Regions from separate parts of the Streptomyces sp. NPDC020422 genome, predicted to be linked through region 1. Evidence: riboswitches for the same ligand, from Rfam matches in the RefSeq annotation. Region 1 holds a riboswitch; the other holds the start of a gene.

Region 1 (14,396 bases):
AACGACAAGAAGCCCGGTCCGGACGAGGGGCTGCCCGAGGGCGGTGCCGAGGGACGTCGGGACGAGGCCACGCCCGCGCCGGCTCCTGAGCCCGCGGTCCCGGCGGCGCCCGGCCCGCTGCCCGCACCCGCGGCTCCGCCCGCGCCCGCGGCCCCGCCCGCACCCGCGGCTCCGGTGGAGCCGCAGGTCTCCGGGCGGCAGCTGCTGGCCGCGAGCCTGTGGCCGCCGAGGGTGACCCGGGCCCAACTGATCGTCGCGCTGCTGCTGTTCGCGCTGGGACTCGGTCTGGCGATCCAGGTCAGCTCCACCACCGACAACAGCGCGCTGCGCGGGGCCCGCCAGGAGGACCTGGTGCGGATCCTCGACGAACTCGACGACCGTACGCAGCGCCTCGAGGACGAGAAGACCCGTCTGGAGGGCCAGCGCTCGGAGCTGGAGTCCAGCTCCGACCAGGCCGAGGAGGCCCGGAAGCAGACCCAGGAGAAGGAGCAGCAGCTCGGGATCCTGGCCGGCACGGTCGCCGCGCAGGGGCCCGGCATCACCCTGACGATCACGGATCCCAGCGGGGCCATCGAGTCGGACATGCTGCTCGACGCGATCCAGGAGCTGCGGGCCGCGGGTGCGGAGGCGATCCAGGTCGACGGCGTGCGGGTGGTCGCGGACAGCTACTTCTCGGGAAGTGGCAGCGACATGCAGATCGATGGAACGAAGGTGACCGCTCCGTACGTCTTCAAGGTCATCGGCAAGCCGGAGGATCTCGAGCCCGCGCTCAACATCCCCGGTGGCGTCGTACAGACACTGGAGAAGGAGCAGGCCACGGCCACGGTTGAGCGTTCCGGGAAGATCGTCGTCGACGCCTTGCGGCCTGCGAAGCGGCCTGACTACGCTCGGTCGTCCTCGCAGTGAGGCAGGGGGCGATGAGGGTCACGCGGCAAGGGCATGACGTTGCGGGGGGTCGCCGCACCACAAGGGTGGTGCGTGGTGGAAACTGTCGAGTGGTTACGGACGTTGTGAAGATGTCCGGGTCGGCAGGTGTGTTGAGTCAGGGTTCGTCCTGCCCCACGGGCGGGTCTGTTTCGGTCAAGGGGAATCGCCCGTGAAGTGGTTTTCGAAGTTGTTCGGCAAGAGCGCCAGCGAGGACGGCGGCAACGCCAGGCACCGCGCCCCGCGCCACGCCCAGAGCGAGGAACAGGGCGGCGAGCGCCCGCTCTTCCGCGACGAGGTGGGTGCTCAGGGCGGTGACATTCCGGGCGGACAGGGCGCGTCGTCTGTTGACCCTGCCGGTGCCGCGCGCATAGGTTTCGGTGAACCATCAACCTCAGGTACGGGTGGAGGGTTCACCCCCGACCCGTACGCGACACAGACCTCCGCGGGGCAGCCGCGGCAGGAGGACGCGTCCATGCCGGTGTGTACGAGGTGCGGTCACCGCAATACGGCGGACAGCCGTTTCTGCTCCCACTGCGGCGCGCCGCTGCGGGGCGGGGTGGCTCCGGAGCGGGCCTCCGAGACCACCTCGACGATCTCCATCTCGGGGCTGGAGGCCTACGACTCGGAGGTCACCGGTCAGACCGCGCTTCCGTCGCTCTCGGCCGAGGCGCTGGCCGCGGTGGAGGCCCTGCCGCTCGGTGCCGCGCTGCTCATCGTGCGACGCGGTCCGAACTCGGGCAGCCGCTTCCTGCTGGACGGCGAGCTGACCACGGCCGGCCGGCACCCGCAGAGCGACATCTTCCTGGACGACGTGACCGTGTCGCGTCGCCACGTGGAGTTCCGTCGGCAGCCGGACGGCACCTTCACGGTGTCGGACGTCGGCAGCCTCAACGGCACCTACGTCAACCGCGAGCCGATCGACCAGGTCGTGCTGTCCAACGGTGACGAGGTGCAGATCGGCAAGTACCGGCTCGTGTTCTTCGCGAGCCAGCGGGGCGTGTGACGCCCCGGAGAACCTTCAGGGAAGGTCCATGCTGCGAACACCGACGGGCGGTGCCGGACACGGCACCGCCACCGCGGGCGAACGGCTGGTCAGCATCGGCACGGTGCTGAGCCAGCTGCGTGACGAGTTTCCCGAAGTGACGATTTCCAAGATCCGGTTCCTGGAGGCCGAGGGGCTCGTCGAGCCCCAGCGCACGGCCTCCGGGTACCGGAAGTTCAGCCCGCGGGATGTGGAGCGGCTCGCTCAGATCCTGCGGATGCAGCGGGACCACTACCTCCCGCTGAAGGTCATTCGCGAGCATCTGGACGCCCTGGAGCGCGGCGAGCAGGTCAAGCTGCCTTCGCCGAGCCCGCAGCGGGATCTGCTCGACGGGGCCCTGGACGGCCGGGAGGCGGAGGGCGACCGTCCCACCGCGGCCCGGATCGGGCGTGCGGAGCTGCTGGCCGCCGCCGAGGTCACCGAGGCCGAGCTGGCCGAGTGGGAGTCGTACGGACTGATCGCGCCGGTCGAGGGCGGCGGGTACGACGCGGAGACCGTCACGGTGGCGAAACTGGTGGCGGATCTGGGGAGATTCGGTCTGGAACCCCGGCACCTGAGGGCCGTCAAGGCCGCCGCGGAGCGTGAGGCCGGACTGGTCGAACAGATGGTCGCGCCGCTGCGCCGGCACCGTAATCCGCAGACCAGGGCGCATGCCGAGGCGACCGCGAAGGAGCTCGCCGGGCTCTCCGTACGCCTGCACGCGGCACTGGTCCAGACCGCCCTGGGACTGCGGCTGTCGTGATCAGGGGATGGCCCGACTACCCAAACCGGCCGGGCACGTCCTAGGGTTGCTGTGTGAACGAGCTCGACGTTGTGGGTGTCCGGGTGGAAATGCCCTCCAACCAGCCGATCGTTCTCCTGCGTGAAGTGGGAGGCGATCGGTACCTCCCCATCTGGATCGGACCGGGAGAGGCGACCGCGATCGCCTTCGCCCAGCAGGGCATGGCCCCTGCAAGGCCGCTGACGCACGACCTCTTCAAGGACGTCCTGGAAGCCGTGGGGCAGGAGCTCACCGAGGTCCGCATCACGGATCTGCGGGACGGGGTCTTCTACGCCGAGCTGGTCTTCGCCAGCGGCGTCGAGGTGAGTGCCAGGCCGTCCGACGCGATAGCGCTCGCGTTGCGCACCGGGACGCCGATCTACGGCAGTGACGGGGTGCTCGACGACGCGGGGATCGCGATTCCGGACGAGCAGGAGGACGAGGTGGAGAAGTTCCGCGAGTTCCTCGACCAGATCTCACCGGAGGACTTCGAGACCGGCAACCAGTGAGGCCCCCCGTGGCCGTGCCGAAGAGCGTCCTCGGCGCATTCGAGTAGCCTTTCCCCGGAGAGGGGCACGTGAAACCACTCTCAGGGTGATTATCACTCGGCGTGCCGAGTGTGGCGATCGTTGACGCACCCCGAGTGACTGCCTACCTTCGAGTGGGCAGGTCAAGGACGGAGGGTCGGCGTGATGAGCAGCGGCGACGGTACGGCAGGGGGCTTCCTGGGGCGTGCCCCCGGGGAGAAGGGCCCGTATCCGCTTCACGGCAGTGTGGGCGACTTCGGCGGGGACGTGAGCGCGGGCGCGGAGGCAGTCGGCTACCGCGGCCCCACGGCCTGCGCGGCGGCCGGCATCACCTACCGGCAGTTGGACTACTGGGCGCGCACCGGGCTCGTCGAGCCGAGCGTGCGGCCCGCGTACGGGTCGGGGACCCAGCGTCTCTACAGCTTCCGCGACGTCGTGGTCCTCAAGATCGTCAAGCGCTTTCTGGACACCGGGGTCGCGCTGCAGAACATCCGCGCGGCCGTGCAGCACCTGCGGGCCAGGGGCTTTCGCGACCTGGAGCGCATGACGCTCATGAGCGACGGCGCCACCGTGTACGAGTGCTCCTCGCCCGACGAGGTCGTGGACCTGCTCCAGGGCGGCCAGGGCGTCTTCGGCATCGCCGTAGGGGTGGTGTGGCGGGACGTCGAGGCGGCGCTGTCGCAGCTCCACGGCGAGCGGATCGACACCGGGGAGACGCTCATCGGACACAACCCGGCGGACGAGCTGGCGCGCCGGCGCCGGGACCGCGCGGTCTGACCGCCACCGGGGCGCCGTGAAGGGCGTCCCGGCCGGCCTGCCGAGGGCGGGCGGGTCCGGCGCGCGCGGGTGCGCGTTCGGGTCCGTTGTCAGTGGCGTAGGGCAGCATCGGAACCGTGAGAGCCGCGCCCACCATCCTGCATCTCGACATGGACGCCTTCTTCGCCGCGGCGGAGCAGGCGTCGAAGCCGAGCCTGCGCGGGAAGCCGGTGGTCGTGGGCGGGCTCGGGCCGCGCGGGGTGGTGGCGACCGCCTCGTACGAGGCCCGGCGCTTCGGGGTGCACTCGGCGATGCCCATGGCGCAGGCGCGGCGGCTCGCGCCCAACGCGGCGTATCTGGTGCCCCGCTTCGCCTTCTACCGCGCGATCAGCGGACAGGTCATGGAGCTGCTCGGGCGGCTCTCGCCGCTCGTGGAGCCGCTCAGCCTGGACGAGGCCTTCGTCGACCTGGAGGCCGGCGGTCTCGCCGACGACAGCGCGAGTGCGCGGGCCACGGGGGAGCGGCTGCGCCGGGACATCCTCGCGACGACCGGGCTGACCGGCTCGGTCGGGCTCGCCGGGTCGAAGATGCTCGCGAAGATCGCCTCCGAGGAGGCCAAGCCGGACGGGCTCGTGCTGATCGAGCCCGGCACGGAGCGCGAGCTCCTGGGGCCGCGGTCGGTGCGGATCATCCCGGGGGTCGGGCCGGCGACCGGGGAGCATCTGCGGCGGGCCGGGATCACCACGGTCGCCGAGGTGGTCGAGGCGGGCGAGGACGAGCTCGTACGGCTGCTCGGACGGGCGCACGGGGGCTCGCTGTACCTGATGGCCCTCGGGCACGACGACCGGCCCGTGGTGGCCGAGCGGGACGCCAAGTCCGTCTCCGTGGAGGACACCTTCGACGTGGACCTGCACGACCGGCTGCGGATCCGTCTCGAGGTCGAGCGGCTCGCCGAGCGGTGCGTGGCGCGGCTGCGCGGCTCGGGCCACTCGGGGCGGACCATCGTCCTGAAGGTGCGGCGCTACGACTTCTCGACCCTGACCCGCTCCGAGACGCTGCGCGGGCCGACGGACGACCCGGTGGTGGTGCGGGAGGCGGCGGCGCGGCTCCTCGACCTCGTGGACACCACGGGCGGGGTGCGGCTGCTCGGGGTCGGGGTGAGCGGGCTCGCCGACTACACGCAGGAGGACCTCTTCGCGCAGGCCGAGGCGGAGGCGCGGGCCGAGGCGGAGGCGCGGGCCGAGGCCGGCGCGCCGGCGGCCGAGGACACGGTGGCTCCCGAGGCGGCCGGGCCCGTGCCGCCGACGGCCGCCGAGGCCGCCGAGCGGCACTGGGCGCCCGGCCTGGACGTGCGCCACGCGGAGTACGGAGCGGGCTGGGTGCAGGGGAGCGGGGTCGGGCGGGTCACCGTGCGCTTCGAGGAGCCGGGGGCGCTGGTGCCGGGGCGGGTGCGGACGTTCTCCGTCGACGATCCGGAGCTGGAGCTCTCGGATCCGCTGCCCTTGGTGCCGGGTGGGGCGACGGGGGCGGCTGCCTGAGGCACGCCGAGGGGGTGACCCGGCCTTCGGCCGGGCCGTGTGGCCCGCCCGCACCACCCGTTCAGGTGCTTGCGCAGGGGTGCGGGCGTCACGTCGGGGTCTCGGCGCCGTGGACGGTCGGCCGGTGCGGGCCCCGCTAGGCCTCCTCCTGGCCCGCCAGGCGCCCGAAGTCGTGGTGCGGGGTGTCCGGGGGCGGCGGGGGCAGCGCGAGGCTGTAGTGGCGGTAGAGCTGGAGTTCCTGCTCGGGGGAGAGGTGGCGGCCCACGCCGAAGTCGGGGGCGTCCTTGATCAAAGCGCGCTCGTACGGGATGTGGAGGCCGTCACCGGCCAGCTCGCTCGGCTCCAGGGGGACGAACGCGTCCCGGCTGAACAGGCCGGTGCGCACCGCGGCCCATTCGGGGACGCCCGTCGCGTCGTCCAGGTACACCTCGTCCACGGTTCCGATCTTGTGTCCGTTCCGGTCGAACGCCTTGCGGCCGATCAGGCTGCGCGGATCGATATCGGTCTGCACGGTCCCTCCAACTGGTCGCAACTCCTCTACACCCCTACGAAAGTGCACAACTGGGATGTCGGCCACTTGAGCGATGGGAGGCTCAACCGCGCTGGTAGGGTGGCTGTGGCTGTCGACCCTGCGCGGGAGAGTCCTCCGGAGAAACCTTTCGGAGGCGCCGAAGGAGCAAATCCTCCCCGGAATCTCTCAGGCCCCCGTACCGCGCGGACGAGGTCACTCTGGAAAGCAGGGCGGGCGTCGACGGCACCCGCTCTCACCGACGGTGAAAGCCGGCCCTTCCGCGAGGCATGGCCGGTGAAGCTCTCAGGTTGAGATGACAGAGGGGGAGGCCGTCCGGGCACCCGCGCCGTGGTGCCCCTCGCAGGTCGTGACGACCAGGAGGCCCCCGCAGCATGACCGCCAACCGCATTCCGCTCTCCGAGCTCGAGCAGGGCATTCCCTTCGAGCAGCGGCACATCGGGCCCGACGCCGAGGCGCGGGCCAAGATGCTCGCCCAGGTCGGTTACGGCTCCCTCGACGAGCTGACGGCCGCGGCCGTGCCGGACGTCATCAAGAACGCCGAGGCGCTCGGCCTGCCGGCCGCCCGCACCGAGGCCGAGGTGCTGGCCGAGCTCCGGGCGCTGGCCGACCGCAACCAGGTGCTGGCCCCGATGATCGGTCTCGGCTACTACGGGACCTTCACCCCGCCGGTCATCCTCCGCAACGTCATGGAGAACCCGGCCTGGTACACCGCGTACACGCCGTACCAGCCCGAGATCTCCCAGGGCCGCCTCGAGGCCCTGCTCAACTTCCAGACGATGGTCGCCGACCTCACCGGTCTGCCCACCTCCGGCGCCTCGCTGCTCGACGAGGGCACCGCGGCCGCCGAGGCCATGGCCCTGTCCCGGCGCGTCGGCAAGGTCAAGGGCGGCGTGTTCCTCGTCGACGCCGACGCCCTGCCGCAGACCATCGCCGTCATCGAGACCCGCGCCGAGCCCACCGGCGTCGAGGTCGTCGTCGCCGACCTGTCCGCCGGCATCCCGGCCGAGGTCGCCGAGCGCGGCGTCTTCGGTGTGCTCCTGCAGTACCCGGGTGCCTCCGGTGCCATCCGCGACATCAAGCCGGTCATCGACCAGGCCCACGAGCTGGGCGCGATCGTCACCGTCGCCGCCGACCTGCTCGCGCTGACCCTGCTCACCTCGCCCGGTGCGCTCGGCGCCGACATCGCCGTCGGCACCACCCAGCGCTTCGGCGTCCCGATGGGCTTCGGCGGCCCGCACGCCGGCTACATGGCCGTCCAGGACAAGCACGCCCGCTCGCTGCCCGGCCGCCTCGTCGGCGTCTCCGTCGACGCCGACGGCAACAAGGCCTACCGCCTGGCCCTGCAGACCCGCGAGCAGCACATCCGCCGCGAGAAGGCCACCAGCAACATCTGCACCGCCCAGGTGCTGCTCGCCGTCATGGCCGGCATGTACGCCGTCTACCACGGCCCGGACGGCCTGAAGGGCATCGCGCAGCGGACCCACCGCTACGCCGCGATCCTCGCCGCCGGACTGCGCGCCGGGGGCGTCGAGCTCACCCAGGGCGCCTTCTTCGACACCCTCACCGCCCGTGTGCCCGGCCGCGCCGACGCGGTCGTCGCCGCCGCCCGCGAGGCCGGTGTCAACCTCTACCGCGTCGACGCCGACCACGTGTCGCTGTCCTGCGACGAGACCACCACCCGCGCGCAGCTCGACGCCGTCTGGGCCGCCTTCGGCGTGACCGCGGACATCGACGCGCTGGACGCCGTCACCGAGGACGCGCTGCCCGTCGACGCGCTGCGCTCGGACGCGTACCTGACCCACCCGGTCTTCCACGCGCACCGCTCCGAGACCGCGATGCTGCGCTACCTGCGCCGCCTCGCCGACCGCGACTACGCGCTCGACCGCGGCATGATCCCGCTCGGCTCCTGCACGATGAAGCTGAACGCGACGACCGAGATGGAGCCGGTGACCTGGCCCGAGTTCGGCCAGATCCACCCGTTCGCGCCGGTCGACCAGGCCGCCGGCTACCTCACGCTCATCAACGAGCTCGAGGAGCGCCTCGCCGAGGTCACCGGCTACGACAAGGTGTCCATCCAGCCCAACGCCGGCTCCCAGGGCGAGCTGGCCGGTCTGCTGGCCGTCCGCGCCTACCACCGCGCCAACGGCGACCTGCAGCGCACGGTCTGCCTCATCCCGTCCTCCGCGCACGGCACCAACGCCGCCTCCGCGGTCATGGCCGGCATGAAGGTCGTCGTGGTCAAGACCGCCGACGACGGCGAGGTCGACGTCGCGGACCTGCGCGCCAAGATCGAGCAGTACCGCGACGAGCTGTCCGTGCTGATGATCACCTACCCGTCCACGCACGGCGTGTTCGAGGAGCACGTCGCCGACATCTGTGCCGAGGTCCACGAGGCCGGCGGTCAGGTGTACGTCGACGGTGCCAACCTCAACGCGCTGGTGGGCCTGGCCAAGCCGGGCAAGTTCGGCGGCGACGTCTCGCACCTGAACCTGCACAAGACCTTCTGCATCCCGCACGGCGGCGGCGGCCCGGGCGTCGGCCCGGTCGGCGTCCGGGCGCACCTCGCCCCGTACCTGCCGAACCACCCGCTGCAGCCCACCGCGGGCCCGGAGACGGGCGTCGGCCCGATCTCGGCCGCCCCGTGGGGCTCCGCGGGCATCCTGCCGATCTCCTGGTCGTACGTGCGCCTGATGGGCGGCGAGGGCCTCAAGCGCGCCACCCAGGTGGCCGTCCTCGCGGCGAACTACATCGCCAAGCGCCTGGAGCCGCACTACCCGGTGCTCTACACCGGTCCGGCCGGTCTGGTCGCCCACGAGTGCATCGTGGACCTGCGCCCGCTGTCCAAGGCGACCGGCGTCAGCGTCGACGACATCGCCAAGCGTCTGATCGACTACGGCTTCCACGCGCCGACCATGTCCTTCCCGGTGGCCGGCACGCTGATGATCGAGCCCACCGAGTCCGAGGACCTGACCGAGCTCGACCGCTTCTGCGACACGATGATCGCGATCCGCGCCGAGATCGAGAAGGTCGGCTCCGGCGAATGGCCGGCCGAGGACAACCCGCTGCGCAACGCCCCGCACACCGCGGCGGCGCTGGGCGGCGAGTGGAACCACCCGTACACCCGTGACGAGGCCGTCTTCCCGGCGGGCGTCTCGGCCGCCGACAAGTACTGGCCGCCGGTCCGCCGCATCGACGGCGCGTTCGGCGACCGCAACCTGGTCTGCTCCTGCCCGCCGCTGGACGAGTACGACAACTGAGCACGACCTGAGCACCACCTGAGCACGGCGTAAGGGCCGGCCCGGAGCTTTCTCCGGGCCGGCCCTCGGCGTTCGTTCCGCGCTTCTCTCGGGTGGCTCAGGCCGCCGTCGTCACACTGGCCGCCGTCAGCGGCCGGTGCGGGGCGATGATCTGGCCGTCCGGCAGCAGCTCACCGGTGTCCTCGAAGATCAGGACCCCGTTGCACAGCAGGCTCCAGCCCTGCTCCGGGTGGTGCGCCACGAGTCGTGCCGCCTCCCGGTCGGCGGAGTCGGCGGTGGGACAGGCAGGCTGGTGCTGGCACATGGGTGGGTTCTTTCGCTGCGTCGTAGTGGATGTCCTGCGGCTCTTCGGATGCATCGCCGCCCCCGTAGGTCGGTTCGGTTCCGGTCCAGTCTTGCCCTAGGGACGCCGTTCCGCAGGTATTTCGCGGCAGCTCGTCCCCTCCTGGGAAGACGCATCACCCGCAGGGGCGGTTCAGGTCAACTGCACCGTCTCTTCGGGGGGTTCGGGGTGGTCCGAGCGGGCTAGTCCGAACGGGACAAGGATCGGACAGCAGTGCGCCCCGGGGCCGTGGGGCTCCCGGGGCGCGGGGTGCGCGTGGAGTGGATCAGGCGGGTGCCGCGGTCCCGAGGAGGGACGGCGGCACAGGCCCCAGGCGCAGGCTGAGCACGGGCAGGAGGTCCGCGACCCGGTAGGGGCGGTTGGCGGCGATCCCCGGTGGCGCGGGCGAGAGCGGCACGAGGAGGTCGGCCGCGCCGGGGACGACGCTGTCCCCGTCGGCCTCGGTGTCGGCGTGCAGCCACAGGGTGAGCATGTACAGCTCCGGTACGGACAGCAGCCGTGGCTGGTACGGGGTGAGCAGCGCCTCGGCCTGGATCAGGGCCCGTTCGGTGGCGGTGACGTAGGGGCCCTCGAAGAAGTGGGAGAAGGACCAGCCGTCGGGGGTGAGCATGGTGTCCGCGGCGGCGATCGCCCGGTCCCCGTTCCTGATCAGGAAGCGCCACCCGGCGAGCCGGGTGCGGGGCGGCTGTCCGGCGGCGCCGGCGCCGGCCGAGCCGACTCCCAGCACATGCACGGGCAGGGGCAGTTCGGGGCTCAGCGGTCCCTGTGCGGCACGCAGTGCAGGGGTGCGGGCCTCACGGACGGCTGTCGGCGAGCCGAGGGCCGTGAGGACACTGCGAAGGGCCGGCGCCGGGGCCGGGGAGGGTCGGAGCATGGTGGGTCGCCTCTCACTCAAGAGACACGGTGATGCGTGGGCAGGTACGACGGCGCTGTCAGCGACGGGGCCAGAGAAGGGGGCCATGAGGCCATGGCCGGGCGCCAACACTCTGCCTCGTCCGCGGAGTTTATACGACACGTGTTCACACAGTGTTTCCGCTAGACGGCGCCGGTATTCCTGACAAGGTGTCATTCGGTCGTATTTCCACGGCGATTCGATGGAATACGCGCGTCCGGCGGAACGCGTGCCTGCGATTTCCACCGGGAACGGGGTCGGCTGAATCTCGATCCCCCGCTGCGGGACAATATGACATTGGTATATGTCGATTGCCTCGTGCTCCCGGGTACTGCCGGTGGAGTGCCCGGCCCAGACTAACCGTCAACGCACACGTCCCGCAGGCGTTATGGATCAGTCGGCTGGGCATCATGGTCCGTGATGCTCGCGGCCGTCGTGGCGGCTGCCCACTCGGGGAGGGACGCTTCGATGGGGGAGAAGGTCGTGACGGACGGCTTCGACCTGTCCGACCGACAGCGCTACCGCAGGAAACTGCAGCAGTGCCTCGCGGGACTCGCGCGACTGCTCGCGGAGAAACGGTTCGACCGGCCCCGCAATCTCATGGGCATGGAGATCGAACTCAATCTCGCGGGCGAGGACGGCCTGCCCAGGATGCTCAACGCACCGGTGCTCGACCGTATCGCGAGCCCCGATTTCCAGACCGAACTCGGATTGTTCAACCTGGAAGTGAACATCGCCCCGCACCGGCTCGGCGGCCATGTATTCGACCGGCTGGCGGAGGAACTCGGCACCGGCCTCGGATATGCCGACCGCAGGGCCGCGGAACTCGGCGCCGGAGTCGTCATGATCGGCATACTGCCGACGCTCACCCAGGACGACGCCGTTTTCGACAACCTCTCCGCCGCAGACCGCTACACGCTCCTCAACAACCAGATCCTCGCCGCCCGCGGAGAGGACTTCACCCTCGACATCCACGGGGTGGAGCGCCTGGTCTGCTCCTCCTCCTCGATCGTGCCGGAGGCGGCCTGTACGTCGGTGCAGCTGCACCTGCAGGTCACCCCGCCCCGCTTCGCCGCCGTGTGGAACGCGGCGCAGGCCATCGCGGGGGTCCAGATAGCGGTGGGCGCCAACGCGCCCTTCCTCTTCGGCCGGGAGCTGTGGCGGGAGTCCCGGCCGCCGCTGTTCACCCAGGCCACCGACACCAGGCCGCCGGAGCTCCAGGCCCAGGGGGTCCGCCCGCGCACCTGGTTCGGGGAGCGCTGGGTGGACTCCGTGTACGACCTCTTCGAGGAGAACCTGCGCTACTTCCCGTCCCTGCTGCCGCTCCTCGACGAGGAGGACCCGCTGCGGGTCCTGGACGAGGGCGGGGTGCCCAAGCTGCACGAGCTGGTCCTGCACAACGGCACCGTCTACCGCTGGAACCGGCCCGTGTACGGCTGGGTCGACGGGGTCCCGCACCTCAGGGTGGAGAACCGGGTGCTGCCGGCCGGGCCGACCGTCACCGACGTGGTCGCCAACGCCGCCTTCTACTACGGACTGGTCCGCTCGCTCGCCGACGACTCGCGGCCCGTCTGGAAGCGGATGGCCTTCGAGGACGCCGAGCACAACTTCGACACCGCGTGCCGCCACGGCATCGACGCCGAGCTGCGCTGGCCCCGCTCGGGGCGCTCGGGCGGCCTGGCGAGCGTACCGGCCGTGCGTCTGGTCCTCGACGAGCTGTTGCCGCTGGCCGCCGCCGGCCTCGACGCCTGGCACGTCGAGCCGCGGGACCGCGACTTCTACCTGGGCGTGATCGAGGAGCGCTGCCGGCGGCGGGTCAACGGCGCCTCGTGGCAGGCGGACACCTTCCACCAGGCGCTGGACTCCGGTCACGGGCGTGCGGCGGCCCTCGCGGCGACCACCCGCCGCTACCGCGAGCTGATGCTGACCGGCGAGCCCGTGCACACCTGGCCGGTGGGGGTGCCGGCCTCCGCCTAGGTAGGGTTCCCGTACCCGGATCACTGTGGGGAATGGGAGACAGGTGTGGTGTCGGAGCAACGAGTGAGGGACGCTGCCCTGCCCCCGGACGGCCTGCCGCGCCGGATCCTGCGCGACGAGACGCTGATCGTCCTCGCGCTGTCGCTCGGCGCGAGCGGGGTCTCGGCCCTCATCAGCTTCATCGGCTCGCTCACCAAGCCGGGCGCGCTCAAGGACCAGGCCGCCACGCTCAACGGCTCGTACGCGCCCGGCCGCCCCTGGCTCGACCTCTCCTGGCAGCTGTTCGGCATCGCCACCGCGCTCGTCCCGGTCGTCCTCGTCGCGCACCTGCTGCTGCGCGAGGGCGCGGGGGTGCGCGGGCTGCGGGCGATCGGCTTCGACCGCACCCGGCCCTGGCCCGACCTGGGGCGCGGGGCGCTCGTCGCGGCCGGCATCGGCAGCGCGGGGCTCGCCTTCTACCTGGGGGCGAGGGCGGCCGGGTTCAACCTCACCGTGGTGCCCGAGTCCCTGCCGGACGTGTGGTGGAAGTACCCCGTCCTGGTGCTCTCGGCGATCCAGAACTCCGTCCTGGAGGAGGTCGTGGTCGTCGGCTACCTGCTGCGTCGGCTCGACCAGTTGGGCTGGTCGCCGCGGGCCTCGCTGGCGGCGAGCGCGGTGCTGCGCGGCTCGTACCACCTCTACCAGGGGATCGGCGGCTTCATCGGCAACATGGTCATGGGCGTGGTGTTCGTGTGGCTGTACCGGCGCTGGGGGCGGGTGGGGCCGCTGGTGGTCGCGCACGCCCTGCTCGACATCGTGGCCTTCGTCGGATACGGGCTGCTCGCCGGCAAGGTGGGGTGGCTGCCCACCCCGTAGCGCGGGTGGACGACACGAGGGGCGTACGGCATCGGCCGTACGCCCCTCGTCGTCTTGCGGTGCCCCGGCGCCGCAGCCTCAGCCGTGCAGCTCGCCCTCGATGACGGTGACCGCGTGGCCGGTGAGGAGGGTGCGGTCGCCGCGCAGCCGGGTGCGGACGAAGCCGGTGCGCGCGCCGCCCTGGAAGCCGGTCAGCTCGTCGCGACCGAAGCGGGCGGACCAGTAGGGCGCGAGGGCGGTGTGGGCGCTGCCCGTGACCGGGTCCTCGTCGATGCCGACGGCCGGGAAGAAGCCGCGCGAGACGAACTGGTAGGCGCCCTCGGGCCGGTCGGCGATGGCGGTGGCGATGATCCCGCGCCCGGACAGGGTGGCGAGCGCGGCGAAGTCCGGGGCGAGGCCGCGCACGGTCGCCTCGTCGCGGAGCTCCACGACCAGGTCGCCGATGTGGGCGGCGGTGTCGTGCACGGCGACGGGTTCGGCGCCCAGCGCCTTCGCCAGGCCCTCGGGGGCGTCCACCCGGGTCAGCGAGGAGGTCGGGAAGTCCAGCGTGATGGTGCCGTCGGCCTCGGCCGTGGCGCTGAGGATGCCGCAGCGGGCGGCGAAGCGGACCGTGCCGGTCGCCGTGCCGGTGCTGTGCAGGACGTGGGCGGTGGCCAGGGTGGCGTGGCCGCACATGTCGACCTCGGTGGTCGGGGTGAACCAGCGCAGGGCCCAGTCCGCCTCGCCGCCCGGGGGCAGCGGGTGGGCGAAGGCCGTCTCCGAGAGGTTGACCTCGGCGGCGACGTTCCTGAGCCAGGAGTCGTCCGGGAAGGAGTCGAGGAGCAGGACTCCGGCGGGGTTGCCCGAGAAGGGCCGGTCGGTGAAGGCGTCGACGATTCGAATCCGCATGTTCCGGACCGTACCGGAGCCGCGAAACGGCGGACCAAGGCCAATCCGGGAGCACTGGACCGATCCTCCGGCGAGGACCCGGCGCCGCCCGATTTCGCCGGG
Region 2 (14,396 bases), on a different contig from region 1:
TCCACGCGGGCGACCGCGATATGAACGAGCGCAGCGTCGGCATCGAGCACGAGGGCTTCGTGGACCGGCCGCAGGACTTCACGGCGGCGATGTACGCGGCCTCGGCGCGGCTGACGGCCGACATCTGCGCACGGTACGGGATACCCGTGGACCGGGAGCACATCATCGGGCACGTCGAGGTGCCGGGGACCGACCACACCGATCCGGGCCCGCACTGGGACTGGGAGCGGTACCTGGGGCTGGTACGCGAGGAGCGCGCCCGGCTGGGGGGCGGGAGGGTCAGCTGAGGCCGGCGGTCCGCGCGCGCTCCACCGCCGGGCCGATCGCCTCGGCCACCGCCGTCACGTCCTCCTTCGTGGAGGTGTGGCCGAGGGTGAAGCGCAGGGTGCCGCGGGCCAGGTCCGGGTCGGTGCCGGTGGCCAGCAGGACGTGGCTGGGCTGGGCGATGCCCGCGGTGCAGGCGGAGCCGGTGGAGCACTCGATGCCGGCGGCGTCGAGGAGCAGCAGGAGGGAGTCGCCCTCGCAGCCGGGGAAGGTGAAGTGGGCGTTGGCGGGGAGCCGGTCGACCGGGTCGCCGCCCAGGATCGCGTCGGGGATCGCCGTACGGACGGCGGAGACGAGCTCGTCGCGCAGGGCGCCGACGGTGCCGGCGAACTCCTCGCGGCCCTCGGCGGCGAGGCGGCCGGCTACGGCGAAGGCGGCGATGGCGGGCACGTCGAGGGTGCCGGAGCGGACGTGCCGCTCCTGGCCTCCGCCGTGGAGGACGGGGACGGGGGTGTACTCGCGGCCCAGGAGGAGGGCGCCGATGCCGTAGGGGCCGCCGATCTTGTGGCCGGAGACGGTCATGGCGGCGAGGCCGGAGTCGGCGAAGTCGACCGGAACCTGACCGAAGGCCTGGACGGCGTCGGCGTGCAGGGGCACGTCGAACTCGGCCGCGACGGCCGAGAGTTCGCGGACCGGCATGATCGTGCCGATCTCGTTGTTCGCCCACATCACGGTGGCGAGGGCGACGGAGCCGGGGTCGCGGGCGATGGCCTCGCGCAGGGCCTCGGGGTGGACCCGGCCGTAGCGGTCGACCGGCAGGTACTCGACGGTGGCGCCCTCGTGGGTGGCGAGCCAGTCGACGGCGTCGAGCACGGCGTGGTGCTCGACGGGGCTGGCCAGCACCCTGGTGCGGCGCGGGTCGGCGGCGCGCCGGGCCCAGTAGAGGCCCTTGACGGCGAGGTTGTCGGCCTCGGTGCCGCCGGAGGTGAAGACGACCTCGCTGGGGCGGGCCCCGAGCGCGCTCGCGAGGGTCTCCCGGGCCTCCTCGACGGTCCGCCGGGCGCGCCGGCCGGCGGCGTGCAGCGAGGAGGCGTTGCCCGTGACGGCGAGCTGGGCGGTCATCGCCTCGATCGCCTCGGGGAGCATGGGCGTGGTCGCCGCGTGGTCGAGGTAAGCCATGGTGGGTCGATTCTACGAGGCCGGGGCGGCGGCTCCGCAGTGTGGCCCGAATACGCCGTGGCGCTTCGGGCCACCTGCCCGTGGCCGGGGCCCGTCAGCTCCGCGGGGCGCGGGCCAGCTGGCGGGACTGCGCCACCAGGCGGTCGGCGGAGTCCCAGACCTCGGCGTCCTCCTCCAGGAAGCCGCCCGCGAGGTTGCGGGTGGTGATGGAGACGCGCAGCGGGCCGGGGGCCGGGCGGCAGCGGATGTGGGTGGTGAGCTCGACGGTCGGGGTCCAGCCCTTGAGGCCCAGCTCGAAGGAGGTCGGCGGGAGCGCGTCGACCGTGAGGAGCAGGGAGAACGGGTCGGGCTCGTGGCCGTCGGCCAGGCCGAACCAGGCGCGCATCTCGCCCTTGCCCGAGGGTGCGCCGACCGCCCAGCCGACGCAGGCCGGGTCGAGCCGCAGGTCGAGGCGTTCGGTGATCGCCGACGAGCCGGGGATCTGCGGGGTCGGGCCGTCCGAGGCGCTGAAGCACCGCTCGATCGGGGCGATCTCCGGCGGGGTCGCGGTGGTGCGGACCTCGTCGGGGAGGGCGTCCAGGTCGCCGTACGAGGCGAGCACGCGGATCCGCTCGACCTCGGTGCCGTCCTCGGCGTACTGGAAGAGGGAGGCCTGGCCGGTGGAGAGGGTGCGGCCGGTGCGGACCGTCTCCGTGCGGATGACCGCCGGGCCCGGCACGGAGGGCGTGAGGTAGTGCGCCGAGATGGTGAACGGGTCCGGGTGCGGCAGGTGGTCGCCGAGCGCGCGGCCGAGGAGGGCGAGGAGGTAGCCGCCGTTGACCGCGTGGATGATCGTCCAGCCCGCGGAGAGCTCGGCGTCGTAGACACCGGGGGCGCGGAGGGTGACGGCGGTGTCGCGGTCGAACTCGCTCGCCGTCTCGATGCTGCTCGTACTCATGGCGGCGACCGTACAGGATTTAGCTACTGAGCGGTAGCTTTTTCGGGTTCCTCGCGGGCCGAGGATCGCCGGTTCCAGGCGCGGGGCGCCCGCCAGTGGTAGCGCATCGCGAGCAGCCGCAGCGTGAAGGCGGTGAGGACGGCGGCGCCGCTGGTGTAGGCGTTGAGCACGTCGAAGCGGATGCAGAGCACGACCATCGTGGCGCCCACGATCGCCGGCACGGCGTACAGGTCGCGGTCCCAGCGCAGCAGGGAGGGGACCTCGTTCGCCAGCACGTCGCGCAGCACACCGCCGCCGACGGCCGTCGCCAGACCGAGCGCCGCGGAGGAGGTCAGGCCGAGACCGTAGTCGTACGCCTTGGTGGTGCCGGTGACGCAGAAGAGGCCCAGGCCCGCCGCGTCGAAGACGTTGACCGCGGTCTGGGTGCGCTCCACCTCCGGGTGGAGGAAGAAGACCAGGACGGTCGCGACCAGCGGCATCAGGAAGTAGCCGAGGTCCGTGAAGGCGGCCGGCGGCACCGCGCCGATGATCAGGTCGCGGACGATACCGCCGCCGAGCGCCGTGGCCTCGGCGAGTACGGCGATGCCGAAGACGTCGAAGTTCTTGCGTACGGCGAGGAGCGCGCCGGAGATCGCGAAGACGAAGATGCCGACGAGGTCCAGTGCGTGTTGGACGGAGGGGTTGAACAGATCGTGGAGCACCGGGCAATTGTGCCGGTTGTTCCCGTGGGGGCCGTGCCAGGCGTGGGCGGGACGGGGGGGACTTCCCCCACCCCGCCCCTCCCCTCCCCGAAACCCTGACGGGACCCGGGGGCTCCGCCCCGAGCCCCCGACGCCCGGCAGCCGCGCGCCGCCCGGCGCCCGCCCGCGACGCCGCGAGGCCCCCACCGCCGGGTGGCGGTGGGGGCCTCGCGAGCGGTGCTTACGGCTCCGGGGTCTCGTCCGACTCGGTCTTCGGCTCGGGCGCCTTCGCCTGTGCCGGGACCTCCGCCTCCGCCTCGGGGGCCGCGTCGGTCTCCGCCTCCGGCTTCTTCGTGATCGTGACCTCGACCGACTCGCGTGCGCCGGGGACCGTCAGGCCGTCCGCGTTCTCCGGGTGGTGGCAGGCCACCCGCTGGCCGGGGCGCAGCTCCAGGAGCGGCGGCTCCTGGGTCTTGCACACCTCCGTCGCCTTCCAGCAGCGGGTGTGGAAGCGGCAGCCCGGCGGCGGCGCGATCGGCGACGGGACGTCACCGGTCAGCAGGATGCGGTCGTTCTTCGCGCCACGCCGGCGCGGGTCCGGGATCGGCACCGCGGACATCAGCGCCCGGGTGTACGGGTGCATCGGGGACTCGTAGAGCGACTTGCGGTCCGCGAGCTCCACGACCTTGCCCAGGTACATGACCGCGATGCGGTCCGACACGTGCCGGATGACCGACAGGTCGTGGGCGATGATCACGTACGTGAGGCCGAGCTCCTCCTGCAGGTCGTCGAGGAGGTTGACCACCTGCGCCTGGATGGAGACGTCCAGGGCGGAGACGGGCTCGTCCGCGACCACCAGCTTCGGCTTGAGCGCGAGCGCGCGGGCGATGCCGATGCGCTGGCGCTGGCCGCCGGAGAACTCGTGCGGGTAGCGGTTGTAGTGCTCGGGGTTGAGGCCGACCAGGCCGAGGAGGCGCTGGACCTCCTTCTTCACGCCGCCCTCGGGCTCCACGCCCTGCAGCCGGAACGGCGCCGAGACGATCGCACCGACCGTGTGGCGCGGGTTCAGCGAGCCGTACGGGTCCTGGAAGATCATCTGGATGTCGCGGCGCAGCGGACGCATCTTCGCGACCCCGAGGTGCGAGATGTCCGTGCCCTCGAACTCGATCTTCCCGCCGGTCGGCTCCAGCAGGCGGGTGATCAGCCGGCCCATCGTCGACTTGCCGCAGCCGGACTCGCCGACCACGCCGAGGGTCTCACCGGGGTAGACCTCGAAGTCGATCCCGTCGACCGCCTTGACGGCGCCGGTCTGGCGCTGCAGCAGGCCCTTCTTGATGGGGAAGTGCTTCTGCAGGCCGCTGACCTTGAGCAGGGGTTCCATGTCGCTCACAGCCTTGGTCTCGCTCACAGCTTCGGCGCAATCTCTTCGGTCCAGATCCGGGTCCGCTCCTCCTGCGACATGTGGCAGGCCGAGAAGTGGCGGGAACCGGTCTCCGTCAGCTCGGGGCGTACGGTCCGGGTGATGCCGTCCTTGGGGACGTCCGCGTACGGGCAGCGCGGGTTGAAGGCGCAGCCGCTGGGGACGTTGATGAGGCTGGGCGGGTTGCCCTTGACCGGGATGAGCCGGTCGGTCTGCTCCCGGTCGATGCGCGGCATGGAGCCGAGCAGACCCCAGGTGTAGGGGTGCTTGGGCTCGTAGAAGACGTCCTCGGCCGAGCCGCGCTCCACACACCGTCCGCCGTACATCACGAGGATGTCGTCGGCGATCTCGGCGACCACGCCGAGGTCGTGGGTGATGATGATGACCGCGGAGCCGAACTCCTTCTGCAGGTCCCGCATCAGGTCGAGGATCTGCGCCTGGACGGTCACGTCGAGCGCGGTGGTCGGCTCGTCCGCGATGAGCAGCTCCGGGTTGTTGACCAGCGCCATCGCGATCATCGCGCGCTGGCGCATGCCGCCGGAGAACTCGTGCGGGTAGTTGTCGAAGCGCTTGGCCGGCTCGGGGATGCCCACGCGGTCGAGGAGTTCGACGGCCCGCTTGCGGGCGGTCTTCTTGTCGACGTCGTTGTGGACCCGGTAGGCCTCCACGATCTGGTGGCCGACCGTGTAGTACGGGTGCATCGCGGACAGCGGGTCCTGGAAGATCATCGCCATCTCGCGGCCGCGCATCCGCCGCACGGTGTCCGCGTCGGCGGTGAGCAGCTCCCGGCCGTTGAGCCAGATCTCGCCGGAGATCCGGGCCCGCTGGCGGCCGTACTGGCCGACGGTGTGCAGGCCCATGATGCCGAGCGAGGTGACCGACTTGCCGGAGCCGGACTCGCCGACGATGCCGAGGGTCTTGCCCTTCTCCAGCTGGAAGGTGAGGCCGTCGACCGACTTCACCAGACCGTCGTCGGTCGGGAAGTGGATCTTCAGGTCGCGGACGTCGAGGAAGGCGTCGGAGGGCGCGTTCCCGGTGGCGACCGGCTCGCCGACGGCGGCGCCGGTCTTCACGAGCTTGTCGGTCATGCCAGCCTCACTCGGGGGTCGATCACTGCGTAGAGAAGGTCCACCACGAGGTTCGCGAGGACGACACAGGCGGCGGTGATGAGGGTGACGGCGAGGATGATCGGCAGATCGCGCTCGCTGACTCCCTTGATGGCCAGGCCGCCGAGGCCGTGCAGGTTGAACGCGGTCTCGGTGAGGATCGCGCCACCGACGAGGGCGCCGAGGTCCATGCCGAAGATGGTGAGGATGGGCGTCATGGTGGAGCGCATGGCGTGCTTGCCGAGCACCACCGGCTCCGGCAGGCCCTTCGCCCGCGCGGTGCGGATGTAGTCCTCGCCCAGGACCTCCAGCATGGTGGCGCGGGTGAGGCGCGCGTACATCGCCGCGTACAGGAAGGCGAGGGTCACCCAGGGCAGCAGCAGGCCGCCGAACCAGCCGCCGAAGGACTCGCTGATCGGCACGTAGGAGGCGTCGAGCCAGCCCAGCTGGGTGCGGAAGACGAGCATCGCCAGCATGGCGGTGAAGAAGATGGGGAGCGAGACGCCCGCGAGCGCGGTGATCATCGCGGCGCGGTCGATGATCGTGCCCCGCTTGAGCGCGGAGACGACACCGGTGGAGACGCCGAGGACCAGCCACAGCACGGCGGCGCCGAGCACCATGGAGAGGGTCACCGGGAAGGCGTCGACCAGCATCGACCAGACGTCCTGCTCGGTACGGAAGGAGTAGCCGAAGCAGGGCATCGCGCAGTGGATGGTCTCGCCGCCGCCCGTGTAGTCACGGCCGACGAAGATTCCGGACACGAAGTGCCAGAACTGCACCAGGATCGGCTCGTCCAGGCCCAGCTTCTGCCGGATGCCCTCGATGGAAGCCGGATCCGCCTGCTTGCCGACGAACATGGCGGCAGGATCGCTGCCGGTCATCTTGGGGATGAGGAAGAAGATGCTGAGCGTCACCAGCGTGACGACGAACAGCATCATGACGACTGCGAAAAGCCGTCGGACTATGTATGCAAGCATGCGGTCGGCCGGTCGGCGGGCGGGGAACCCGATCGGGTTCCCCGCCCGCCGCCCACGGCCATCACCTGCCCTTCGGACCTAGCGGCGGGTGCGCCGTTGGAGCGAGTTGATGGAGACTCGGCTTACTTCACGACGCCGAGCGACGCGTAGTCGTAGCGGCCGTTGTAGGCGTCGGCCGTGTAGACGTTGGTCAGGCGCGAGCTACGCCAGATGATGTTCTTCTCGTGGGTGAAGGGCAGGTAGACCGCGGCCTCGGAGACCTTGGTGTTGATCTGCTTGTAGAGCTCGCCGGCCTTGGTCGGGTCGGTCTCCTTCAGCGCCTGGTCGAACAGGCCGTTGATGGCCGGGTCGTTCAGCTCGGAGAAGTTGTTGTTGCCGGACTGCAGGATGAAGCGGCCGTCGACGAGCGGCTGCAGGAAGCCCTGGCCGGTCGGGAAGTCGGCGCCCCAGCCCATGATGATGATGCCGTAGCCCTTCTCCTTGACCACCTTCGGCGAACCGATGATGCCCGAGGTCTGGGCGCCGTCGAACTGGTCGATCTGGGCGTCGATGCCGACGGCCTTCAGCGACTGCTGGAGGGACTCGGCGGTCGCGATCTCGATCTTCTTGTTGTTGCGGACCGCGATCGTGGTCTTGAAGCCGTTCGGCTTGCCGCACTTCTTCAGCGCCTCCTTCGCCTTGGCGAGGTCCGGGGCGCCACCGAGCTTGCCGTACGGGTCGTACTTCGGGTCGGCACCCTTGATCGCCGGCGGCAGCATGTTGGCGGCGATGTCGCCACCGGCCTGCGGGCCGCCACGGGCGGTCTGGAGGGACTTGGAGTCGGCCGCGTAGATGATCGCCTTGCGGCACTCGACGTTGGAGATGACCGTCTGCGGGAAGACCGCGTAGCGGATGAAGCCGGTCTGCGGGTTGTCCGCGTTCTCCTTGTGCTGCTGGAGCACCTTCTGGCGGGCGGAGGCGCCGACACCCGTCGCGTTGATGTCGAGGTCGTACTCGCCCTCGATCAGACGGTTGTCCATGTCGTCGGCGTTCGTGGTGAACGTGACGCTGATGGTGTCCGGGAGGGCCTTGCGGATGTTGTCCGTCTTGGCGTCCCAGTTCTCGTTGCGCACGAGCTTCATGGACTTGTTCGGCGTGTACGACTGCCACTTGTACGGGCCGGAGGAGAACACGTTCAGGCCGTACTTGGCCTTGGTGTCCTTGTCCTGGCGGACCGGGGAGGCGGCGGGCATCGCCAGCATCTGCAGGAAGTCGCCGTTGGCGACGGGCAGCTTGAAGACGATGGTCTTGTCGTCCGGGGTCTCGATCGCCTTGAGGCCGAGCTTGTCCGCGGAGGTGTCCTTGTACGGACCGGCGTAGGTCTTCTTGGGGTCGAGGACCTGCTGGAGGTAGATCGGGCCGCCGGAGATGACGTCCTGGGCCCAGATGCGCTCGATGCCGTACTTGATGTCCTTGGAGGTGATCGGCTTGCCGTCCTCCCACTTCACGCCGTCCTTCAGCGTGAACGTGTAGGTGAGGCCGTCGGCCGAGACCTTGCCCGCGTCGGTGGCGAGGTCCGGGACCAGCTCGGTGGAGGCGGAGCCCGGCGCGGCCTTGAAGGAGACCAGCTGGCGCGTGTAGTAGCGCTGGAAGTCCCACACGAAGCCGTAGTAGCCGCGCTGCGGGTCCCAGTTGTCGGCCTCCTGCGAGCCGATGAACTTCAGCTCGCCGCCCTTCTTGTCGGAGGGGCTGGCGACGTTGTTCACGGCGGCGTTGAAGCCGGCCGCGCCCGCCTTGCCGCCCTTGCCGCCACCGCTGCCGCCGTTGCCGCCGCCGCACGCGGTGGTCGCGACCATCGTGGCCGCGGCGAGCAGCGCGCCCGCGGCGATTCTGCGCCTCTGGGAGCTGTTCAGAGTCATGGTCGAGCAACCTCCGAAGTAGTGGCGGCCGTTGTCACGGTGGTCCGCCGTTGGGGGATGTGCCTCCTGTCGACAGCGGCAGGGGCTGGTCTTGCGGTGAACGGCGTACGGTCAGCGGGAGCTCTTCGGGTCGAGCGCGTCGCGCACGCCGTCGCCGAAGAGGTTGAACGCCAGAACGGTGATGAAGATCGCGAGGCCCGGGATCACCATGAAGAGCGGGTCCGCCTCGTAGGTGGTGATGGCCGTCGACAGCATCTGCCCCCAGGAAGCGGTGGGCGGCTTCACACCCGCGCCGAGGAAGCTGAGCGCCGCTTCGGTGAGGATGTTGGTGGGGATCATGAGGGTCGTGTAGACCATGATCGGGGCGATCAGGTTGGGCAGCAGCTCCCGGCGCAGGATGTACAGGCGGCCGGCGCCCAGGCTCTGGGCCGCTTCCACGTACTCGCGGTTGCGCAGCGAGAGGGTCTGGCCGCGGACGATGCGGCCCACGTAGGGCCAGCCGAAGAAGCCGATCACGACGACCAGGGCGACGATGCGGACGCCCGAACCGTCGAGGCCGAGGAGCTCGTTCGGCAGCACCGAGACCAGGGCGATGGTGAACAGGAGCTGCGGGAAGGCCAGCATCACGTCCATGACCCGGCTGAGCGCCGCGTCGATCCAGCCGCCGAAGTAGCCGGCGATGACACCGAGGACGGTGCCGAGCAGGACCGCGAAGAGCGCCGCGAGGAAGGCGACGAGCAGCGAGATCCGGGCGCCGTAGACGATCCGGCTGAAGACGTCGCGGCCGTTGACCGGCTCGACGCCGAAGAGGAAGTCGGAGCTCACGCCGCCCCAGGAGCCGATCGGGGTGCCGAAGAGCGGGTCGATCTTGTCCTCGTGGAACTCGTCCGGCGGGTGGCCGAGAAGGCCGACGATCACCGGGGCGAAGATCGCGACCAGGATCAGGAAGACGACGACGAACGCGCCCGCGAGGGCGAGTTTGTCGCGCTTCAGCCTGGTCCAGGCGATCTTCCAGGGGGATCGGCCCTCGATCGCCTTGGCCGGCGCATCGGGCACGACGTCGACGGCCGCGGCCTCGGCCGCATTCGTCTCGTGCAGTGGTGCCGTCATCGTGGTGAGGACCCCTCTCGGCCGCCGGGTCGCCGGCCCTTGCCCGCCGCGGGTAGCGGCTCGGTGGAACAACTGCTGGGCACCGGCTCCGGGGAGCCGAACGCCTGGTGTTCCGGGGAGTCTTCAATGTGCCCGCGATCACCCGCCAGACCCCACGGGGAATGTTTGCTCAAACGTGATGCGGTGCGTTGTCTTCCGTTATCCGGACGTCCTGATCGCGTGAGCGGACCAACTCGGCCGCTATTCGACCAGATCGGACATCCGGCCCAACTCCTGCCGCGCAGGGGTGAATTGGGGGGACGGACGGGACGGGACCGGACGTATCAGTACGTGCGGGGCGCTGCCGGGGGGTAGCCGTAGCCGGGCGCGCCCGGAGCCGCCGGGGCGGCGTGCGCGTCGCGGTCGTAGAAGGGGCGGGCGTGGGCGCCCAGCCACATCGCGACCGGGTCGTACGCGTCGGACATGGCGACGGTGGAGACGGGCAGCCCCTCCGGGACGGCGGCGACCGTCTGGCGCATCATCGCCCGGACCGCCTCGACGGAGGCCGGCGAGGAGTCGTAGAGGTCGAGACCGATGGCGAGGTACGGGGAGCCGAGCGCGGGCTGCACCCAGGCGCGGCGCAGCGAGCGCACGGCGGGGGTGCGGTGGGCGTTCTGCGTGAGCAGCGCGTAGAACTGCGGGATCTCCACCGCGGGCTCGGAGAGCCGCAGGGGTCCGGCGGGCATCCGGTCCAGACCGGTGGCGATCCGGCGCAGATCGGCCCAGGGGATGCCCACGCCGCCGCCGGGGGCGTGCGGATTGAGCCAGATGCCCCAGCGGTCGGGGTAGAGGGCGCGGGCGATCTCCAGCCCGGAGGTGAGCTCGTGGGCGCGGTTCCAGCCGGAGGCGGCGAGCTCCTGGGCGGAGGTGACGCAGGGGGCGTACCCGAAGCCGTCGACCTCCATGTTCCCGTACTGGGCGTCGGGCGAGCCGGGCGAGCCCTGCCAGAGCAGCATCCAGACGTCGGAGCCGGCGAGGGCGTGCAGCAACTGCTCGTAGGCGTCGTGGCGCCCGGGTGCCACCTGGCGCAGCATGTGCTCGACCTGACCGGTCGCAGCGGTGCCTGACGCGCTCACCTTCGGTTCCCGCCCCTCGTTGTCCGTATCGCGGTGTGGCCTGCCGTCCCGTGGTGTGGCCCGGCGTGAATCAGTTCAGCTTAAACAGGGGGGCGCTCACACGGCGGCGCGCTGGAAGAAGGGGCGCACCTTCGCCAGCATCCAGTCGCCCACCGGGTCCTGGGCCACGTCGAGCAGGATCAGGTTGACCGGCCAGGCGACCTCGACGCGTCCGAGGGCGCGTCCGAGGGCGTCGAGCGGCCCGTTGCGGTCGGCGTCCGGGGTGAGCAGCTGGACTCCGATGAAGAGGGCCGGTTCGGTGCCCTCGACGCTGGCGAGGACGCGGCGGGCGGTGGCGACGGTTCCGAGGGCCTCGAACTCGGCGGAGGCGGCGGCCAGGAAGTCGACCGGGTCGTCCTGCCAGTCGGGCTCGAAGAGGCGGACGCGGCCGCCGCTCGCGGGCCCGTCGAGCGGGGTGCGGCCGACCCGGCAGAGCTCGGCGACGGCGGGCGGGGGCAGCGGGACGCCGACGGTGCCGCCGGGGTTCACGGCGATGCCGAGCTGCGGGGGCAGTCCGCGGGCGAAGTCGCGGGCGGGGGCCACGGTGAAGGACATGTGGGTGCCGACGCAGGCGAGGAACTGCTGCTCGGAGCTGAAGACGGGCACGTAGGCGTAGCCGTCGATCTCCATGGTGGGCAGGTCGAGGTCGGTGCTGTCGGGGCCGCCGCCGTTGGGCAGCGGCACCCAGACGGCGCTGCGTCCCAGCACCTCGACGAGGCGGCCGCCGGCGGAGGGGTTGCCGAGGGAGGCGGCCAGTACTTCCTCGAGCTCGTTGCCCGGCCACGTCACGTCCACGGTTCTCTCACGTCCCCTCTCGGCATCCGGTGCGTCCGGCACACGTACGCGCGTCCAGCACACGGTGCGGTTCAGCACCTTAACGGCGCCTCGGCGCCGCCGTGACCGAAAAGGGACCGGAAAGGGCGCGGAGTGCTTCAGGACACGTCGCGGAACCCGATCTTCCGCAGGGCGTCGGCGGCGTCCCGGTCGAGCAGGGTCACCGAGGCGCAGCCCGGGGGCAGCCTGCCCTCCTCCGCGGTGCGCAGGAGCCGGCCGACGGCCCGCCGGTGGCGGGCGAAGGCGTAGCCGGAGACGCCTCGGCCGCGGGCGAGCTGGCCGGCTCGGGCGGTCTCGGGTTCGACGTCGAGCAGGATCAGGTGCAGGGCGGTGCCGCGGCGCCTGGCCTCGCGGGCGAGCCAGCCGCGGACCCAGGACTGGGTGCCGCAGTCGTGGACGACGACACCGGCCCCGGAGCGCAGGGCGCGGCGGAGTCCGGCGTAGTGGGCGATGCGGGCGAGCGGGCGGTAGACCGCGTACGGCAGGAAGCGGGGCAGCCGGGCCTCCCAGCGCTCGCGGGTGTGCTGCGAGTCGATGGCGCGGCCCTCGGCGGTGCGGGCCATCAGTGTCGACTTGCCGCTGCCGGGCAGTCCGGAGACGACCACGACGTCCCCGGTGGCGTAGGCCAGGGTGCGGGGGCCGCGTCCGCCGCGGTCGCGCAGGTCGCGCAGGAGCCGGCCCCGGCGGCGGGTGCGGGCGCGGGCCCGGTCGCCGGTGCGCTGCACGGGTATGCCCGCGCTCGTGGCGTAGGCGCCGCTGTGCCGGCTCGGCTGCGTGGGCGGCCTCGTCATCGCATCACTCCCCCAGATCGGGTCCGCGGGGACCCTTGCCCAGGAAGTGTAAAGAAACGGTAATGAGACGCAAGCGATTTGCCGCGCCGAACCGCCGTGCAATGATGTGCGCGCAGGCGCTCGCACGAGCGTCCACAACCGCATACCGGCCGCTCGAATCCGCGCGGGAGAGTTCCGGTCACGCACCGCAGTCACAGGGTGCGCCCGGGCGCCGAAGGAGCAAGTTCCTCCCTTGAATCTCTCAGGCCCCGTACCGCGTGGATGAGGCAGATCTGAAAAGCGGGCCGCGCCGTCGCGGCCCCACCCAAGGTGCAAGCCGGGGATGCCCTCGGTGAACCTCTCAGGTTCCATGACAGATGGGGAGGACCGTCCTCCGTCATGCATGTCGTGCCCTGCACGCCCTGGGACCCGGGAGCCACCCGATGAGCACTGCCCCCCGCCTGACCGCCCTCGATGCGCTGCATCGTTCGCTGGGCGCGACCATGACCGACTTCGCCGGCTGGGACATGCCGCTGCGCTACACCAGCGAGCGCGACGAGCACGTCGCCGTCCGCACCAAGGCGGGGCTCTTCGACCTCTCCCACATGGGCGAGATCACCGTCACCGGCCCGCAGGCCGTCGACCTTCTGGACTACGCCCTCGTCGGCAACATCTCCACGGTGGGCAACGGCCGCGCCCGCTACACGATGATCTGCCAGGAGGACGGCGGCATCCTCGACGACCTGATCGTCTACCGCCTGGGCGAGACCGAGTACATGGTCGTCGCCAACGCCTCCAACGCCCAGGTCGTCCTCGACGCCCTCACCGAGCGCGCGGCGGGCTTCGACGCCGAGGTCCGCGACGACCGCGACGCCTACGCGCTGATCGCCGTCCAGGGCCCGGAGTCCCCCGGCATCCTGAAGTCCCTCACCGACGCCGACCTGGACGGCCTGAAGTACTACGCCGGTCTGCCCGGCACCGTCGCCGGCGTGCCCGCGCTGATCGCCCGCACCGGCTACACCGGCGAGGACGGCTTCGAGCTGTTCCTGAAGCCCGAGCACGCCGAGGGCGTCTGGAAGGCGCTGACCGAGGCGGGCGAGGGCGTCGGCCTGATCCCCTGCGGCCTGTCCTGCCGCGACACGCTCCGCCTGGAGGCGGGCATGCCGCTGTACGGCCACGAGCTGACCACCGCGCTGACGCCGTTCGACGCGGGCCTGGGCAGGGTCGTGAAGTTCGAGAAGACCACCAACGAGGGGCGCTTCGTGGGCCGCGAGGCGCTGGAGAAGGCCGCCGAGCGCGCCGAGTCCGCCCCGCCGCGCAAGCTGGTCGGCCTGATCGCCGAGGGCCGCCGGGTCCCGCGCGCCGGCTTCTCCGTCGTCGCGAACGGCGAGATCATCGGCGAGGTCACCTCCGGTGCCCCGTCCCCGACCCTCGGCAAGCCGATCGCCATCGCCTACGTGGACGCGGAATTCGCCGCGCCCGGCACCGAGGGCGTGGGCGTCGACATCCGCGGCACGCACGAGCCGTACGAGGTCGTGGCGCTGCCGTTCTACAAGCGTCAGAAGTGACATGAGGGACCCGAGTGGCGCTCGGGGGCCCGAGAAGTGACGTTTCCCTCATGCCCCCGTCTCACTTGGTGTCTCATCCCGCAAGACTCACGTACATCCGCACTCCCCGCATCCAGGAGAATCAGGTCATGAGCAACCCCCAGCAGCTGCGCTACAGCAAGGAGCACGAGTGGCTGTCGGCCGTCGAGGACGGCGTCGCCACGGTCGGCATCACGGAGCACGCGGCCAACGCGCTCGGTGACATCGTCTACGTGCAGCTTCCCGAGGTCGGCGACACGGTGACCGCGGGCGAGTCCTGCGGCGAGCTGGAGTCCACCAAGTCCGTCAGCGACCTGTACGCCCCGGTGACCGGTGAGGTCGTCGCGGCCAACCAGGACGTCGTCGACGACCCGTCGCTCGTGAACTCCGCTCCGTTCGAGGGCGGCTGGCTGTTCAAGGTGCGCCTCGCGGGCGAGCCGGACGACCTGCTCACCGCCGACGAGTACACCGCCTTCACCGC

Evidence for each region. A riboswitch is a leader RNA that binds a small molecule or an ion and turns the genes downstream of it on or off. The one in region 1 is predicted to bind glycine.
Region 2: linked by a shared signal. The riboswitch ahead of gcvT (glycine cleavage system aminomethyltransferase GcvT) and the one ahead of gcvP (aminomethyl-transferring glycine dehydrogenase) in region 1 are both predicted to bind glycine.

The regions. Positions count from the first base shown of each region.
Region 1 covers NZ_JBIRVJ010000006.1:535,931-550,326, reverse strand. Annotated here, with positions in the region: gene ACH414_RS19520 (DUF881 domain-containing protein) at 1-906, shown strand, start outside; gene ACH414_RS19515 (FHA domain-containing protein) at 989-1,930, shown strand; gene ACH414_RS19510 (MerR family transcriptional regulator) at 1,959-2,711, shown strand; gene ACH414_RS19505 (bifunctional nuclease family protein) at 2,765-3,238, shown strand; gene ACH414_RS19500 (MerR family transcriptional regulator) at 3,422-4,033, shown strand; gene ACH414_RS19495 (DNA polymerase IV) at 4,150-5,550, shown strand; gene ACH414_RS19490 (PRC-barrel domain-containing protein) at 5,687-6,061, opposite strand; glycine riboswitch at 6,175-6,273, shown strand; gene gcvP (aminomethyl-transferring glycine dehydrogenase) at 6,454-9,339, shown strand; gene ACH414_RS19480 (DUF5999 family protein) at 9,437-9,643, opposite strand; gene ACH414_RS19475 (hypothetical protein) at 9,948-10,556, opposite strand; gene ACH414_RS19470 (glutamate--cysteine ligase) at 11,043-12,551, shown strand; gene ACH414_RS19465 (CPBP family intramembrane glutamic endopeptidase) at 12,615-13,406, shown strand; gene ACH414_RS19460 (PhzF family phenazine biosynthesis protein) at 13,485-14,294, opposite strand.
Region 2 covers NZ_JBIRVJ010000003.1:453,770-468,165, reverse strand. Annotated here, with positions in the region: gene ACH414_RS09560 (N-acetylmuramoyl-L-alanine amidase) at 1-287, shown strand, start outside; gene ACH414_RS09555 (cysteine desulfurase family protein) at 280-1,443, opposite strand; gene ACH414_RS09550 (thioesterase family protein) at 1,538-2,380, opposite strand; gene ACH414_RS09545 (trimeric intracellular cation channel family protein) at 2,404-3,081, opposite strand; gene ACH414_RS09540 (ABC transporter ATP-binding protein) at 3,302-4,441, opposite strand; gene ACH414_RS09535 (ABC transporter ATP-binding protein) at 4,465-5,568, opposite strand; gene ACH414_RS09530 (ABC transporter permease) at 5,565-6,563, opposite strand; gene ACH414_RS09525 (ABC transporter substrate-binding protein) at 6,686-8,461, opposite strand; gene ACH414_RS09520 (ABC transporter permease) at 8,573-9,571, opposite strand; gene ACH414_RS09515 (enhanced serine sensitivity protein SseB C-terminal domain-containing protein) at 9,895-10,686, opposite strand; gene ACH414_RS09510 (enhanced serine sensitivity protein SseB) at 10,783-11,520, opposite strand; gene ACH414_RS09505 (AAA family ATPase) at 11,658-12,350, opposite strand; glycine riboswitch at 12,505-12,616, shown strand; gene gcvT (glycine cleavage system aminomethyltransferase GcvT) at 12,773-13,897, shown strand; gene gcvH (glycine cleavage system protein GcvH) at 14,026-14,396, shown strand, end outside.